DNA from 2 places in the Psychrobacillus sp. FSL K6-2836 genome. Region 1 is predicted to be linked to the other one. Evidence: a T-box and tRNA genes for the amino acid it is inferred to sense, from the RefSeq annotation. Region 1 holds a T-box; the other holds one or more tRNA genes.
What was found. A T-box is a leader RNA that pairs with one kind of tRNA and senses whether it is charged. The one in region 1 lies ahead of MKY37_RS18700 (valine--tRNA ligase), so its partner is inferred to be a tRNA-Val.

Region 1 (7,520 bases):
AATCCATTAGTAGGAGCAGTTATCGTAAATGATAATCGAATTGTTGGCATAGGTGCACATATGAAACCCGGTGAGCCCCACGCGGAAATTCATGCTATTAGAATGGCGGGGGAACATGCCAAGGGTGCTACAATCTATGTGACACTTGAACCCTGTTCGCATCACGGAAGAACAGGTCCTTGTGCAGAAGCAATTGTAGAGGCTGGTATTGAAACGGTTGTTATTGCGACGCTCGATCCAAATCCAATCGTATCTGGACGAGGTGTTAAAATTCTAAAAGATGCAGGAATTCAAGTAATTTCAGGCATTCAAGAGCAAGCTTCTCAAAAGATGAACGAAGTATTCAATAAATTTATCGTAACGGAAAAACCTTTTGTCACATTGAAATCAGGTATAACGCTAGATGGTAAAATCGCTACACACACTGCTCATAGTAAATGGATTACATCGGCAGATGCACGTGAGGATGTTCATCATCTTAGAAATGAGAATTTGGCCATTTTAGTTGGTGTTAATACAGTTATAGAGGATAATCCCGAGCTGACTACTCGTATTGAAAATGGACGTAATCCGATACGTATAGTCCTGGACTCCACATTAAAGATCCCATTAGATGCAAAGCTCGTTACGGATAATTTAGCAGAAACATGGATTTTCACAAGTGCTAATTATGATAACGATAAAAAAGAGAAGCTTGTAAATGAAGGAGTTCGTATTTTCCATACAACGGATTCTAATCATGTTAATGTACAAGAAGTCGTTCAATTATTAGGTGAAAACTCTATCTCCTCGTTATTGATTGAAGGTGGGGGCACGATTAATGCAGCGTTTTTGGAGAACCACTTAATCGATAAAGCCGTTATTTATATTGCACCTAAACTAATTGGTGGCAAAAATGCTCCTACATTTATGGAAGGTAGCGGTATCGACTTAATGAGTGATGCGGTTGAGCTAGTTGATACGGATATTCAAAAAATAGGAAAAGACTTTAAGTTTGTTGGCTATCCAACTTACAAATAAGGTGTAATAGATGAGGGATAAAAAAAATGAAATTTGGTTTTGATATTGACGATACATTGATCAATCTAAGAGAGCATGCTTTTCATATTTATAACGAAAAGTTAGGACAACAAGTGGCAATAGATAAGTTTCATGCATTAGATAAAGTAGAAATACATGAACTGTTCGGGATGTCCGATGAAGCAGGTTCAAAAATGTGGAATGAAACATTGGAACAAATATATTACACGAATTGTCCTACTTATTCAGATGCTGTAGAAACGTTAGTTACGCTACAGGAACAGGGGCATGAGGTTTACTATATTACGGCTAGACCAGCAGAGCACAGAGAAAAAACGATGAAATGGCTAGTTGAACAGGGTTTCCCGGTCGATGAAGAGAGATTTTATTGTGGTATGAAAGATCAAGCTAAAGTGAATATTATTCGAGACTTACAGTTGGATTATTATTTCGACGACAAGCCCGATGTATTAAATACATTGACGGATGATACATTACAGGTATTTGTAAAAACGCAATCGTATAACCAACATCTAACTATTCCAAGGCTTACGAATTGGTCGGAACTAAAACAGATTATAGAAGAAAACGAACATGAAAAGCAATTCTAAGGTGAAATATGTTCTATCCCTTTTGTTCGATTCATAAGTTGTCCTATAGAAGGAGGATGACTTATGGCAACAAGAACATGGGATGTAAAAGAACAATTTCGATTTCCGCAAAGCTTCGGAGTTCCAATGGAAATTAAAAATGTAGCAGTAACTCCTCAATGCGAAGTCGCTGAGAAGGAGGATTTTATCCAAGTAGTTGGTATATACCACATCACTTGCCACGTTAAGTTTGAGGAAGGTGAACAAGAACATCATGCTACTAGCGAATTCACGGAAATTGAAGATTTAGATTTGCAAGGTGAGGTCGGTTATTTCGAGTATGCTGTACCAATGAGTATTGAGATTGGTAGAGACAAATTAAAAGAAGGTTCCAAGCCTACAGTTCATGTGAACCATATTAACTCGAAACCAACACCGGAAATGGCTATTGAAGTAGGATGGACAGTACACTGTGATTACGAGGAAGCTCCAGAACCTGAACCAGTTGAACCTCTTATAGAATTAGAAAGTCCAAATCCTGCTGAGCCAATGGAAGTGAAAAATCCTAAAGGCGATGAATTTGAACTCCAATTTATATTGGATTTAGATGATGGGTACTCGAAGCTTTCATTCCCCTCAAATAATGTTTTTGTAAAACAAAAAGCAGATGAGTAGTAATAGTACCAACAAGAGGAAATCCCAAGTGGTAGGCACAATTAGTACACGTATTAATTGAAAACCACAAATAGGAATACTTATATGCTTACAGTAGAAACGTGTTTTACGTAACCATTCAGGCAACAGATATGGATTATATCCTTTTCTCATTGTATTTCTCCTTTCACCATACTAGACTTGACGACATATAATAAAATCCTTTACAATAGGAACAATGTAAATAGTGATGCGATGAATGGGAAGAGTAAAATGATTTGGTTTTCAAAAGAAAGGAAACAATTTGCTGAAATGTTTCTGTTAACCACCATTTGAAGGTAGCCCACGAGCAGTATTTGTGAACCTAGAGTAGCAAATGCCGGTTTGAAGCCGTTATCGAATTGAGAGCGTGATGCGTTTTATTAGCATTCGCGAATAAAGGTGGTACCGCGAACAAACTCCTTCGTCCTTTAATGACGATAGGAGTTTTTTTATATTCTTTTTTAGGAGGAACAGACAATGACAAACGAAACAACGATGTCCACAAAGTATGATCCGCAGTCGATTGAAAAGGGTCGGTATGAATGGTGGCTAGAAGGAAAATACTTCGAAGCTCATCCAGAAAGCGATAAAGAACCTTATACAATCGTAATTCCACCTCCAAATGTAACGGGTAAACTACATTTAGGTCATGCGTGGGATACTACATTACAAGATATTATTATTCGCATGAAACGTATGCAAGGATATGATGCGTTATGGCTGCCAGGTATGGACCATGCAGGTATCGCAACACAAGCAAAAGTAGAGGAAAAACTACGTTCTGAAAACATCACACGATATGATTTAGGTCGCGAAAAATTTGTCGAAGAAACATGGAAGTGGAAAGAAGAATATGCTGGTCATATTCGTGCACAATGGGCAAAACTTGGACTTGGCTTAGATTACTCACGCGAGCGCTTCACTTTAGATGAAGGATTATCAAATGCAGTTAAGGAAGTATTCGTAAAGCTATACAACAAAGGTTTGATCTACCGTGGCGAATACATTATCAACTGGGATCCAGCAACTAAAACAGCTCTTTCAGATATTGAAGTAATTCACAAAGATGTACAGGGTGCATTCTATCATATGCATTACCCACTTGCAGATGGTACTGGTTCTATCGATGTTGCAACCACAAGACCAGAAACAATGCTGGGTGATACGGCAGTTGCAGTACATCCAGAGGATGATCGTTACAAGCATTTAATCGGAAAAACAGTAAAGCTTCCGATTATTGGTCGAGAAATCCCGATTGTTGGTGATGATTACGTAGATATGGAATTTGGAAGTGGAGCAGTTAAAATTACACCGGCACATGACCCAAATGACTTTGAAATTGGAAACCGTCATAACCTGCAACGTATTCTAGTGATGAATGAAGACGGAACGATGAATAAAAACGCTGCATCCTATGATGGCATGGATCGTTTTGAATGCCGTAAACAAATCGTAAAAGATTTACAAGATGCAGGTATTCTATTTAAAATTGAAGAGCATATGCATTCTGTAGGGCATTCTGAACGTAGTGGAGCAGTGGTAGAGCCATATTTGTCTTTACAATGGTTCGTAAAAATGAAGCCACTTGCGGAAGAAACGATAAAACTTCAAGCTACAGAAGAAAAAGTAAACTTTGTTCCAGATCGTTTTGAAAAACAATATTTACACTGGATGGAAAACATTCATGACTGGTGTATTTCTCGCCAATTATGGTGGGGGCACCGTATTCCTGCATGGTATCACAAAGAAACTGGTGAAGTATATGTTGGCCATGAAGCTCCTGCAGATGCGGAAAATTGGAATCAGGATAACGATGTTTTAGATACTTGGTTCTCCTCTGCACTATGGCCGTTTTCAACACTAGGCTGGCCAGATGCAGAAAACGAAGAGTTTAAAAAATATTATCCAACAAATACACTTGCAACTGGATATGATATTTTAACTTTCTGGGTATCTCGCATGATTTTCCAAGGTATTGAGTTTACTGGTACACGTCCATTTAATGATGTATTAATTCACGGTCTTGTTCGTGCAGAAGATGGAAGTAAAATGTCTAAATCTCTTGGAAACGGGATTGACCCAATGGTTGTAATCGACCAATATGGTGCAGATTCCCTTCGTTACTTCTTGAGTACTGGATCATCTCCTGGGCAGGATTTACGCTACTCTACAGAAAAAGTAGAAGCTGTATGGAACTTTGCCAACAAAATTTGGAATGCATCTCGTTTTGCATTAATGAACATGGATGGCTTGAAATTTGAAGAGATCAATTTAGATGGTAAAAAATCTGTTGCGGATGCCTGGATTCTTACGCGTTTAAATGAAACGATTGAGCAAGTAACAAGACTTTCTGAACGCTATGAATTCGGTGAAGTTGGTCGTGCCCTTTATAACTTCATTTGGGATGATTTCTGTGACTGGTATATCGAAATGGCGAAACTTCCGCTTAACGGGGAAGATGAAGCAGCGAAAAATATGACACGTTCTGTGCTAGCTTATGTTTTAGACAATACTATGCGTCTATTACATCCATTTATGCCATTTATCACTGAAGAAATTTGGCAAAACCTTCCGCATGAAGGAGAGTCAATTACAGTGGCTGCTTGGCCGACTGTTAACGAATCCCTTTCCAATAAAGAAGAAGCGGACAATATGAAATTACTTTCTGAAATTATCCGTTCCGTACGTAATATTCGTTCGGAAGTACAAACGCCAATGAGCAAGAAAGTTCCATTATACGTTTCGGCGAAGGATGCGAATACATTAGCAGTATTAGAAGCAAATGCTAAGTATCTAGAGCGTTTCTGTAATCCAGAACCACTTGTAATTGGTTTAGATTTAGATGCACCTAGTCAATCAATGTCGGCAGTAGTTACTGGAGCGGTTTTATATCTACCACTACAAGGACTAATTGATATAGAAGCCGAGAAAGCTCGTTTAACGAAAGAGCTAGAAAAATGGGCTAAGGAAGTAAAACTAGTTCAAGGAAAACTATCCAATGAGCGCTTCGTTTCTAAAGCACCAGAGGCAGTAGTTGCAGAAGAACGTGCAAAAGAGGCTGACTATCTAGAAAAACACGCATCTGTATTGAAGCGTATGGAAGAATTGAATAATCTATAAGAATGGAGCGTGCACCTATTAACTTGGGTGCTCGTTTTTTTATAGGAGAAGAAGTACTCCAGATTCAAGCGATATTACGTGACATTCGTGTGATTTTTCATTTCATTCAGGTGATACTCATTCATATTCTAGTGATTTTTCTCCACATTCAAGTGATTCTCGGAAACATTCGTGTGTTTCCGATTCAAATGCAAAAAAGAGAGGACGATTAAATCTCGTCGCTCTCTTTTTTGGTGAGTTTATTATGAATGTATTCCATAATAGGCTTTGCGATATCCTTCTTAGTCGTTTCAAAATATGATCTTGCTCCAACGGGATCTTCTATTTCATTGAAAAGCCAGCTCCCATCAGGTAAGAGGAGAAAATCGATGCCAATATAATCACTTTTAAGTGCTTTAGCTATTTTCTCTACAGCTGCAATTTGCTGTGAGTCTAGCGTGTATTTTTCAACTGTTCCACCTAAAGTGAAGTTGGACTTAAAGCTATCTTTTGGCCCAGTTCTTTTTACAGCTCCCAGTACTTCCTTACCGAGCATGAATACACGAACATCAGTAGCATTTGTTTCGATATACTGTTGAGCGATAATCGTATTTTCAGAACATGTATTCAAAAATGAAGTTGCTTCTTTTTCCGTGTGAACTAATTCGACTTGTTTTCCGCCATGACCGTCAATTGTTTTTAATACGATAGGATATTCGTTTATATCAGAAACTGTTGTTATTTTTTTAGTTGGAACTGTTGCAATACCGAGAAGCTGTACAAGCTGTATTGCCTTTAATTTGTCATTGGCAACGACATTCACTTCTGCGCGATTGAACATTGGTATATTTCTTTGTTCTAATTCCTTTGATAATTGCGGATTTCTTGTGCGGAACACTATAAAATCCGCTTCTGGAATCGGATCCTGATCATCTACTACAGTTAATGTATGTTCGTGAACACTTGCAGCATTTATTAATCGGTCAATAAAGCTTTGATTGCGCTCTATCTCCGCTTTTTCATATATGAGTAACCCTTTCATACAACAGCTGCTCCAACTTTTGACAGAATATATTCTATCATTGCATCCCCAACATTAATCCCTGTTACATTATAGATGTTACGGATGTGGGCTACGCCATTTACTTCACAAACAAGCGGTTCTTCATCGTCCCCAAACAATAAGTCCACTCCTGCAAATTCTGCTTGTAAAGCTTCAGCAGCTTGAATTGCTACATCTTTTTGTCTCTGTGTGAGAATAATAGGGGAAGCAGAACCCCCATTTGTAATATTGGCACGGAAATCTGTTTGGGATTCACGAAGCATACAAGCAACTACTTGCCCACCAACAACATTTACACGGATATCTCTACCTCTACTATTTTCGATAAATTGCTGGAAGACATACTCTACACCTGCGAGTTCCTCCACTTTCGCAAAGAACTGCTCCCTTGTTTCTATTAAATACACTTTCATACCAAATGAGCCATGTGCTTCTTTAATAATCATAGGTAATGGAATGGTTTGGAGCACCTGCTCGAAATAGCCTGACTCTTCGATAGAAAAACCAGGATATACTTTTGGTGCGATAATCGTCATAGGCATAGGCACTCCAGCATTTGCCAGCTTCATATACTGCCTTGCTTTGTTATCACAAATTTCAATCACATTTGGATCATTAAATACTGGTATACCCTCATTTTTCAAATACTGGGCAAGCAAAATATCTTTATCAAGAAACACGACAAAATCGGGTTTGGCATGTAACTTTTGCTGGACATTCATCAGCACTTCATAATTTTTCACTAAAATAGCATGAATATCATGTCGGTCCGCAGCTTCCTTTACTAGAAGTGCTTGATCGATAAATTTATCATGTGTAAGACTACCGTTGTAAATGACCCAACATGTTTGCATAATGAATGACCTCCACTAGTACGTGTTATAATGTGTTCACAAGAAGTTTAGCACGAAATTTAATCAGACGGAATAGGGTGAACTGCGTGGAAATAAAAAATTTTAATAAATACAAAATAAAGTGGAATATAGAAAGTGAAACGGTTATAAAACCAGGTCTTGAAACAATTCAAGCCGCTCTAAAAAAACTCGGCAATC
Region 2 (7,520 bases), 1.4 Mb from region 1:
GCGCGCGCAGGCGGTCCTTTAAGTCTGATGTGAAATCCCACGGCTCAACCGTGGAAGGTCATTGGAAACTGGGGGACTTGAGTACAGAAGAGGAAAGCGGAATTCCAAGTGTAGCGGTGAAATGCGTAGAGATTTGGAGGAACACCAGTGGCGAAGGCGGCTTTCTGGTCTGTAACTGACGCTGAGGCGCGAAAGCGTGGGGAGCAAACAGGATTAGATACCCTGGTAGTCCACGCCGTAAACGATGAGTGCTAAGTGTTAGGGGGTTTCCGCCCCTTAGTGCTGCAGCTAACGCATTAAGCACTCCGCCTGGGGAGTACGGTCGCAAGACTGAAACTCAAAGGAATTGACGGGGGCCCGCACAAGCGGTGGAGCATGTGGTTTAATTCGAAGCAACGCGAAGAACCTTACCAGGTCTTGACATCCCGCTGACCGCTCTAGAGATAGAGTTTTCCCTTCGGGGACAGCGGTGACAGGTGGTGCATGGTTGTCGTCAGCTCGTGTCGTGAGATGTTGGGTTAAGTCCCGCAACGAGCGCAACCCTTGATCTTAGTTGCCAGCATTCAGTTGGGCACTCTAAGGTGACTGCCGGTGATAAACCGGAGGAAGGTGGGGATGACGTCAAATCATCATGCCCCTTATGACCTGGGCTACACACGTGCTACAATGGACGGTACAGAGGGTCGCAACCCCGCGAGGGTGAGCAAATCCCATAAAACCGTTCTCAGTTCGGATTGTAGGCTGCAACTCGCCTACATGAAGCCGGAATCGCTAGTAATCGTGGATCAGCATGCCACGGTGAATACGTTCCCGGGCCTTGTACACACCGCCCGTCACACCACGAGAGTTTGTAACACCCGAAGTCGGTGGGGTAACCCTTACGGGAGCCAGCCGCCGAAGGTGGGACAGATGATTGGGGTGAAGTCGTAACAAGGTAGCCGTATCGGAAGGTGCGGCTGGATCACCTCCTTTCTAAGGATAATATCGGAATACAGATCTTTATCTGTATCTTAACGTTTTGCAGTTCAGTTTTGAATGTTCATTTTTATATGAAGATTCAACGCTTGTTCTTTGAAAACTGGATAAAACGACATTGAAACAATAAACAACAAGAAATTCTGTTGTGATTATTTACGTAATCATGACGTGTAAGACTTTTTAACTTTTAGGTTAAGTTAATAAGGGCGCACGGTGAATGCCTTGGCACTAGGAGTCGACGAAGGACGGCACTAACACCGATATGCTTCGGGGAGCTGTAAGTGAGCTTTGATCCGGAGATTTCCGAATGGGGAAACCCACTGTTCGTAATGGAGCAGTACATTTGCGTGAATACATAGCGCATCTGAGACACACCCAGGGAACTGAAACATCTAAGTACCTGGAGGAAGAGAAAGAAAAATCGATTCCCTGAGTAGCGGCGAGCGAAACGGGAATAGCCCAAACCAAGAGGCTTGCCTCTTGGGGTTGTAGGACACTCTACATAGAGTTACAAAGGAATGAGTTAGACGAAGCGATCTGGAAAGGTCCGCAGGATAGGGTAAAAGCCCCGTAGTCCAAAATTCATTCTCTCTTGAGTGTATCCTGAGTACGGCGGAACACGTGAAATTCCGTCGGAATCCGGGAGGACCATCTCCCAAGGCTAAATACTACCTAGTGACCGATAGTGAACCAGTACCGTGAGGGAAAGGTGAAAAGCACCCCGGAAGGGGAGTGAAATAGATCCTGAAACCGTGTGCCTACAAGTAGTTAGAGCCCGTTAATGGGTGATAGCGTGCCTTTTGTAGAATGAACCGGCGAGTTACGATTACATGCAAGGTTAAGTTGAGAAGACGGAGCCGCAGCGAAAGCGAGTCTGAATAGGGCGAATGAGTATGTGGTCGTAGACCCGAAACCAGGTGATCTACCCATGTCCAGGATGAAGGTAAGGTAACACTTACTGGAGGTCCGAACCCACGCACGTTGAAAAGTGCGGGGATGAGGTGTGGGTAGCGGAGAAATTCCAATCGAACCTGGAGATAGCTGGTTCTCTCCGAAATAGCTTTAGGGCTAGCCTCAAACGTTAGAATCTTGGAGGTAGAGCACTGTTTGGACTAGGGGCCCATCCCGGGTTACCGAATTCAGACAAACTCCGAATGCCAATGATTTATGTTTGGGAGTCAGACTGCGAGTGATAAGATCCGTAGTCAAGAGGGAAACAGCCCAGACCACCAGCTAAGGTCCCAAAGTATTTGTTAAGTGGAAAAGGATGTGGCGTTGCTTAGACAACCAGGATGTTGGCTTAGAAGCAGCCATCATTTAAAGAGTGCGTAATAGCTCACTGGTCGAGTGACGCTGCGCCGAAAATGTATCGGGGCTAAACAAATCACCGAAGCTGTGGATTGATACCTTTGGTATCAGTGGTAGGAGAGCGTTCTAAGGGCGTTGAAGTCAGACCGGAAGGACTGGTGGAGCGCTTAGAAGTGAGAATGCCGGTATGAGTAGCGAAAGACGGGTGAGAATCCCGTCCACCGTATGACTAAGGTTTCCTGAGGAAGGCTCGTCCGCTCAGGGTTAGTCGGGACCTAAGCCGAGGCCGATAGGCGTAGGCGATGGATAACAGGTTGATATTCCTGTACCACCAAACCACCGTTTGAGTAATGGGGGGACGCAGAAGGATAGGGTAAGCATGCTGTTGGTTATGCATGTCCAAGCAGTAAGGTGTGAATGTAGGCAAATCCGCATTCTATAACATTGAGCTGTGATGGCGAGGACGTATGTCCGGAGTTCCTGATTTCACACTGCCAAGAAAAGCCTCTAGCGAGGTGATAGGTGCCCGTACCGCAAACCGACACAGGTAGTCGAGGAGAGAATCCTAAGGTGAGCGAGAGAACTCTCGTTAAGGAACTCGGCAAAATGACCCCGTAACTTCGGGAGAAGGGGTGCTCTTTAGGGTGAATAGCCTTGAAGAGCCGCAGTGAATAGGCCCAGGCGACTGTTTAGCAAAAACACAGGTCTCTGCAAAACCGTAAGGTGAAGTATAGGGGCTGACGCCTGCCCGGTGCTGGAAGGTTAAGAGGAGTGCTTAGCGCAAGCGAAGGTGCGAATTGAAGCCCCAGTAAACGGCGGCCGTAACTATAACGGTCCTAAGGTAGCGAAATTCCTTGTCGGGTAAGTTCCGACCCGCACGAAAGGCGTAACGATCTGGGCACTGTCTCAACGAGAGACTCGGTGAAATTATAGTACCTGTGAAGATGCAGGTTACCCGCGACAGGACGGAAAGACCCCGTGGAGCTTTACTATAGCTTGATATTGAATTTTGGTGCAACTTGTACAGGATAGGCAGGAGCCATAGAGCCCGGAGCGCCAGCTTCGGAGGAGGCGTCGGTGGGATACTGCCCTGGTTGTATTGAAATTCTAACCCATACCCGTAACCCGGGTAGGAGACAGTGTCAGGCGGGTAGTTTGACTGGGGCGGTCGCCTCCTAAAGTGTAACGGAGGCGCCCAAAGGTTCCCTCAGAATGGTTGGAAATCATTCGAAGAGTGTAAAGGCAGAAGGGAGCTTGACTGCGAGACCTACAAGTCGAGCAGGGTCGAAAGACGGGCTTAGTGATCCGGTGGTTCCGCATGGAAGGGCCATCGCTCAACGGATAAAAGCTACCCCGGGGATAACAGGCTTATCTCCCCCAAGAGTCCACATCGACGGGGAGGTTTGGCACCTCGATGTCGGCTCATCGCATCCTGGGGCTGTAGTCGGTCCCAAGGGTTGGGCTGTTCGCCCATTAAAGCGGTACGCGAGCTGGGTTCAGAACGTCGTGAGACAGTTCGGTCCCTATCCGTCGTGGGCGTAGGAAATTTGAGAGGAGCTGTCCTTAGTACGAGAGGACCGGGATGGACACACCGCTGGTGTACCAGTTGTTCTGCCAAGAGCATCGCTGGGTAGCTATGTGTGGACGGGATAAGTGCTGAAAGCATCTAAGCACGAAGCCCCCCTCAAGATGAGATTTCCCATTACGCAAGTAAGTAAGATCCCTCAAAGACGATGAGGTAGATAGGTTCGGGGTGGAAGCGTGGCGACACGTGCAGCTGACGAATACTAATCGATCGAGGACTTAACCAAATTTGTTTCAGTTCCAATGTCGTTTATCCAGTTTTGAGTGAACAAACACTCTATATATGAGGGTTTCAAGATACAAGCAGTGCTAGGAAACAAGTGAGAGAAAGAAGGAACGTACTAACGTACGTGACTGACGGATCGAATGAAGTTGACAACGCAATGCGCCGTATATTGAAAGCCGAATGAGTCTAGTGATGATGGCGAAGAGGTCACACCCGTTCCCATACCGAACACGGAAGTTAAGCTCTTCAGCGCCGATGGTAGTTGGGGGTCTCCCCCTGTGAGAGTAGGACGTCGCTGGGCACCAAAGAAAAGTCGTTACCGAGTAATTGGTAGCGGCTTTTTTGTGTTAAAAAATAAGCCGTAGGTAGTCTATCTCTATAAGAAAGTATGCGAGAAAGTAGAGGGGCAAAGAGTTCAAGGAAGCAAGTGAGAGAGACTCGGAGCGTATAACATACGCGATAATTGAACGAGTGCGGCTGACAAAAAAATCTGCCGCCCCTCTGCTTTCGCAGCCCCGGCCACAGAAGTAAAGCTCTTGCGCCGATGGTAGTTGGGGGTCTCCTCCTGTGAGAGTAGGACGTCGCTGGGCACCAAAGAAAAGTCGATACCGAGAGATCTCGGTATCGACTTTTTGTATGGATTTGAGTACATAGATAGTCAAAAATGGCTGGATATAAATGTTACTTTAAATATCAAAAAAGAATATTCTTTTTACTACCTTCACATTGGTCTAGTTATGAATAAGTATAGTCTCTTGTAATTAGTGAAGACGTTGTATAACACACGATGATAGGCATGATTGTGTAAATTCATTTCCCAATAGGAGAATTCTCTTGCCGTAAAATAGGGATATAAGCTATAAAAGAATACTTTTTATCAATTCTTTAAATACAGACTTGAAATTTTAAAAAGAGTTGCTATAATTATATTTGTACTTTAAATAGATAAACGTTCCGAAGTAGCTCAGTGGTAGAGCAATCGACTGTTAATCGATCGGTCGTAGGTTCGAGTCCTACCTTCGGAGCCATTTTTTTGTCTTTGCTTCCATAGCTCAGTAGGTAGAGTGCTTCCATGGTAAGGAAGAGGTCACCGGTTCAAATCCGGTTGGAAGCTTCACTACAATTTATTTAAGGAAAAAACTTGTCCTAATGTCAGATATATGATATTATAGTTCTTGTCTGGTTTTGACATAAACAAGCAGTATTTTTATCTGAATGAATAATAGTAGTTCAAGATGGAAAACTATAGTGTACTAGTATTTTTTAAACCCAGGAGGATTAGCTCAGCTGGGAGAGCATCTGCCTTACAAGCAGAGGGTCGGCGGTTCGAGCCCGTCATCCTCCACCATTATATTTAAATTTAGCTTTGGAGGGGTAGCGAAGTGGCTAAACGCGGCGGACTGTAAATCCGCTCCTTAGGGTTCGGCGGTTCGAATCCGTCCCCCTCCACCAGTTATTGGGGTATAGCCAAGCGGTAAGGCAATGGATTTTGATTCCATCATGCCCTGGTTCGAATCCAGGTACCCCAGCCAACCGTATTCTGATATAAAAATTACATGGGGCCTTAGCTCAGCTGGGAGAGCGCCTGCCTTGCACGCAGGAGGTCAGCGGTTCGATCCCGCTAGGCTCCATAAATATTATAGTAAAACTCTTTCAACCCATAGTTGAAAGAGTTTTTTTTTGCAAGAAAAAATACTTTTCAATATAGCGTAGTTTCCTTTATGATGAAATAAAAAAAGTGAGGTGGCTGTTTTGAGTGAGATATTAACTTATGGGGATGTGACTTTACGTCCAATACTAGTTTCGGATTATGAACTATTGTGGAAATTGTATGAACCGGAGATATTTGAATATATGTTAAATAAGATTGAAAGCAAAGAACAGCTAGAACAATGGCTGAATGCTGGAATTTATCAAATGAATGTGGCAAAAACTGCTTTGGCATTTGTAGTAGTAAATACAGATACGAAAGAAATTATGGGCACCACTCGTATTTATGGGGTGGATCAGACAAATTATAGCTGCGAGATAGGCTCTACTTTCTATGGGAAACAATATCAGCGTACGCACGTAAATACAACATGTAAGTACTTACTGTTAAAGTATTGCTTTGAGCAAATAGGTATGATTCGAGTTCAGTTTAAAACAGATGAATTGAATCTGTCTTCTCAAAGGGCAATCGAACGAATTGGCGGTAAAAAAGAGGGTATACTGCGTAATGAACGAATACGATCTAACGGCTCTGCTCGAAATGCGGTTGTATACTCAATCATTGAAAGTGAATGGTCGGAAGTGAAATACAAGCTTGTTCAATTAATGAATAAATATTCGTAATTATGCTTGGTTGAGCCAAACACCATTTAGCATTTACAATGGAAGTAACAACTTAAGGGGGTATAAAATAATGAGTAAATTAAACATTTCAATTATAGGGGTTCCAATGGACCTGGGTCAAAATAGACGAGGCGTCGATATGGGACCAAGTGCAATACGGTATGCGGGCGTAGTAGAAAGACTTCAAGAGCTTGGGCACTCAGTAGATGATGTTGGGGATATTGCGATTGGAAGAAGAGAGACATCTCAAAATACTAAATTACGTAATCTAGAAGAAGTAGTTGCAGCGAATACAATACTTGCTAATCGAGTTCACGATATTATTGGTGAAGGTAATTTTCCGATAGTACTTGGTGGTGATCATAGTATTGCTATAGGTACACTTGCAGGGTTAGCAGATCGTTATGATAATCTAGGAGTTATTTGGTATGATGCTCATGCAGACTTAAATACAGCCGAAACATCTCCTTCTGGAAATATCCATGGGATGCCACTTGCTGTAAGTATTGGCTTAGGTCATGAAGCGCTCGTGAATATTCGAGATTTTGCTCCAAAGATTAAACCAGAGAATGTTGTGATTATTGGTGCTCGTTCAGTTGATCCGGGAGAACGTGATCTTATTAGAGAAAAAGGGATTAAAGTATTCTCCATGCATGAAATTGACAAGCTTGGAATGTCGGAAGTAATGACTCAAACAATTCAGTATTTTAAGGATCGTAAAGTTGATGGGGTTCATCTTTCACTCGATTTAGATGGTTTAGATCCTTTATATACACCTGGGGTAGGAACTCCAGTAGCTGGAGGCATTACATACAGAGAAAGTCATTTAGCGATGGAAATGCTATATGCTTCAGAGATGGTTACTTCAGCTGAATTCGTAGAAGTAAATCCAATTCTCGATGAAAAAAATAAAACGGCTGATGTAGCGGTAGGATTAATGGGGTCACTATTAGGGGAAAGTCTTGTATAAAAATTTTTATTGTAACTAGTAGTGCTCAAAATAGAACGTTAAAACAGGTAAGGTATATCTCTGATAAGAAAAAGCGGACATGCAGTCTGCTTTTTTCTTTTTGATAATCCACACAAAGAT

Region 2: it encodes a tRNA-Val, which carries the amino acid that the T-box ahead of MKY37_RS18700 (valine--tRNA ligase) is inferred to sense. The anticodon was not compared.

The regions. Positions count from the first base shown of each region.
Region 1 is NZ_JBBOOM010000001.1:3,863,562-3,871,081, forward strand. It holds gene ribD (bifunctional diaminohydroxyphosphoribosylaminopyrimidine deaminase/5-amino-6-(5-phosphoribosylamino)uracil reductase RibD) at 1-1,020, shown strand, start outside; gene MKY37_RS18690 (5' nucleotidase, NT5C type) at 1,047-1,631, shown strand; gene MKY37_RS18695 (hypothetical protein) at 1,695-2,285, shown strand; T-box leader at 2,511-2,738, shown strand; gene MKY37_RS18700 (valine--tRNA ligase) at 2,784-5,426, shown strand; gene MKY37_RS18705 (hypothetical protein) at 5,429-5,638, shown strand; gene MKY37_RS18710 (ATP-grasp domain-containing protein) at 5,635-6,447, opposite strand; gene MKY37_RS18715 (ATP-grasp domain-containing protein) at 6,444-7,322, opposite strand; gene MKY37_RS18720 (bifunctional folylpolyglutamate synthase/dihydrofolate synthase) at 7,409-7,520, shown strand, end outside.
Region 2 is NZ_JBBOOM010000001.1:2,421,024-2,428,543, forward strand. It holds rRNA gene MKY37_RS11445 (16S ribosomal RNA) at 1-972, shown strand, start outside; rRNA gene MKY37_RS11450 (23S ribosomal RNA) at 1,169-4,097, shown strand; rRNA gene rrf (5S ribosomal RNA) at 4,282-4,397, shown strand; tRNA gene MKY37_RS11460 (tRNA-Asn) at 5,050-5,124, shown strand; tRNA gene MKY37_RS11465 (tRNA-Thr) at 5,138-5,210, shown strand; tRNA gene MKY37_RS11470 (tRNA-Val) at 5,369-5,444, shown strand; tRNA gene MKY37_RS11475 (tRNA-Tyr) at 5,465-5,548, shown strand; tRNA gene MKY37_RS11480 (tRNA-Gln) at 5,554-5,628, shown strand; tRNA gene MKY37_RS11485 (tRNA-Ala) at 5,655-5,727, shown strand; gene MKY37_RS11490 (GNAT family N-acetyltransferase) at 5,840-6,430, shown strand; gene rocF (arginase) at 6,501-7,400, shown strand.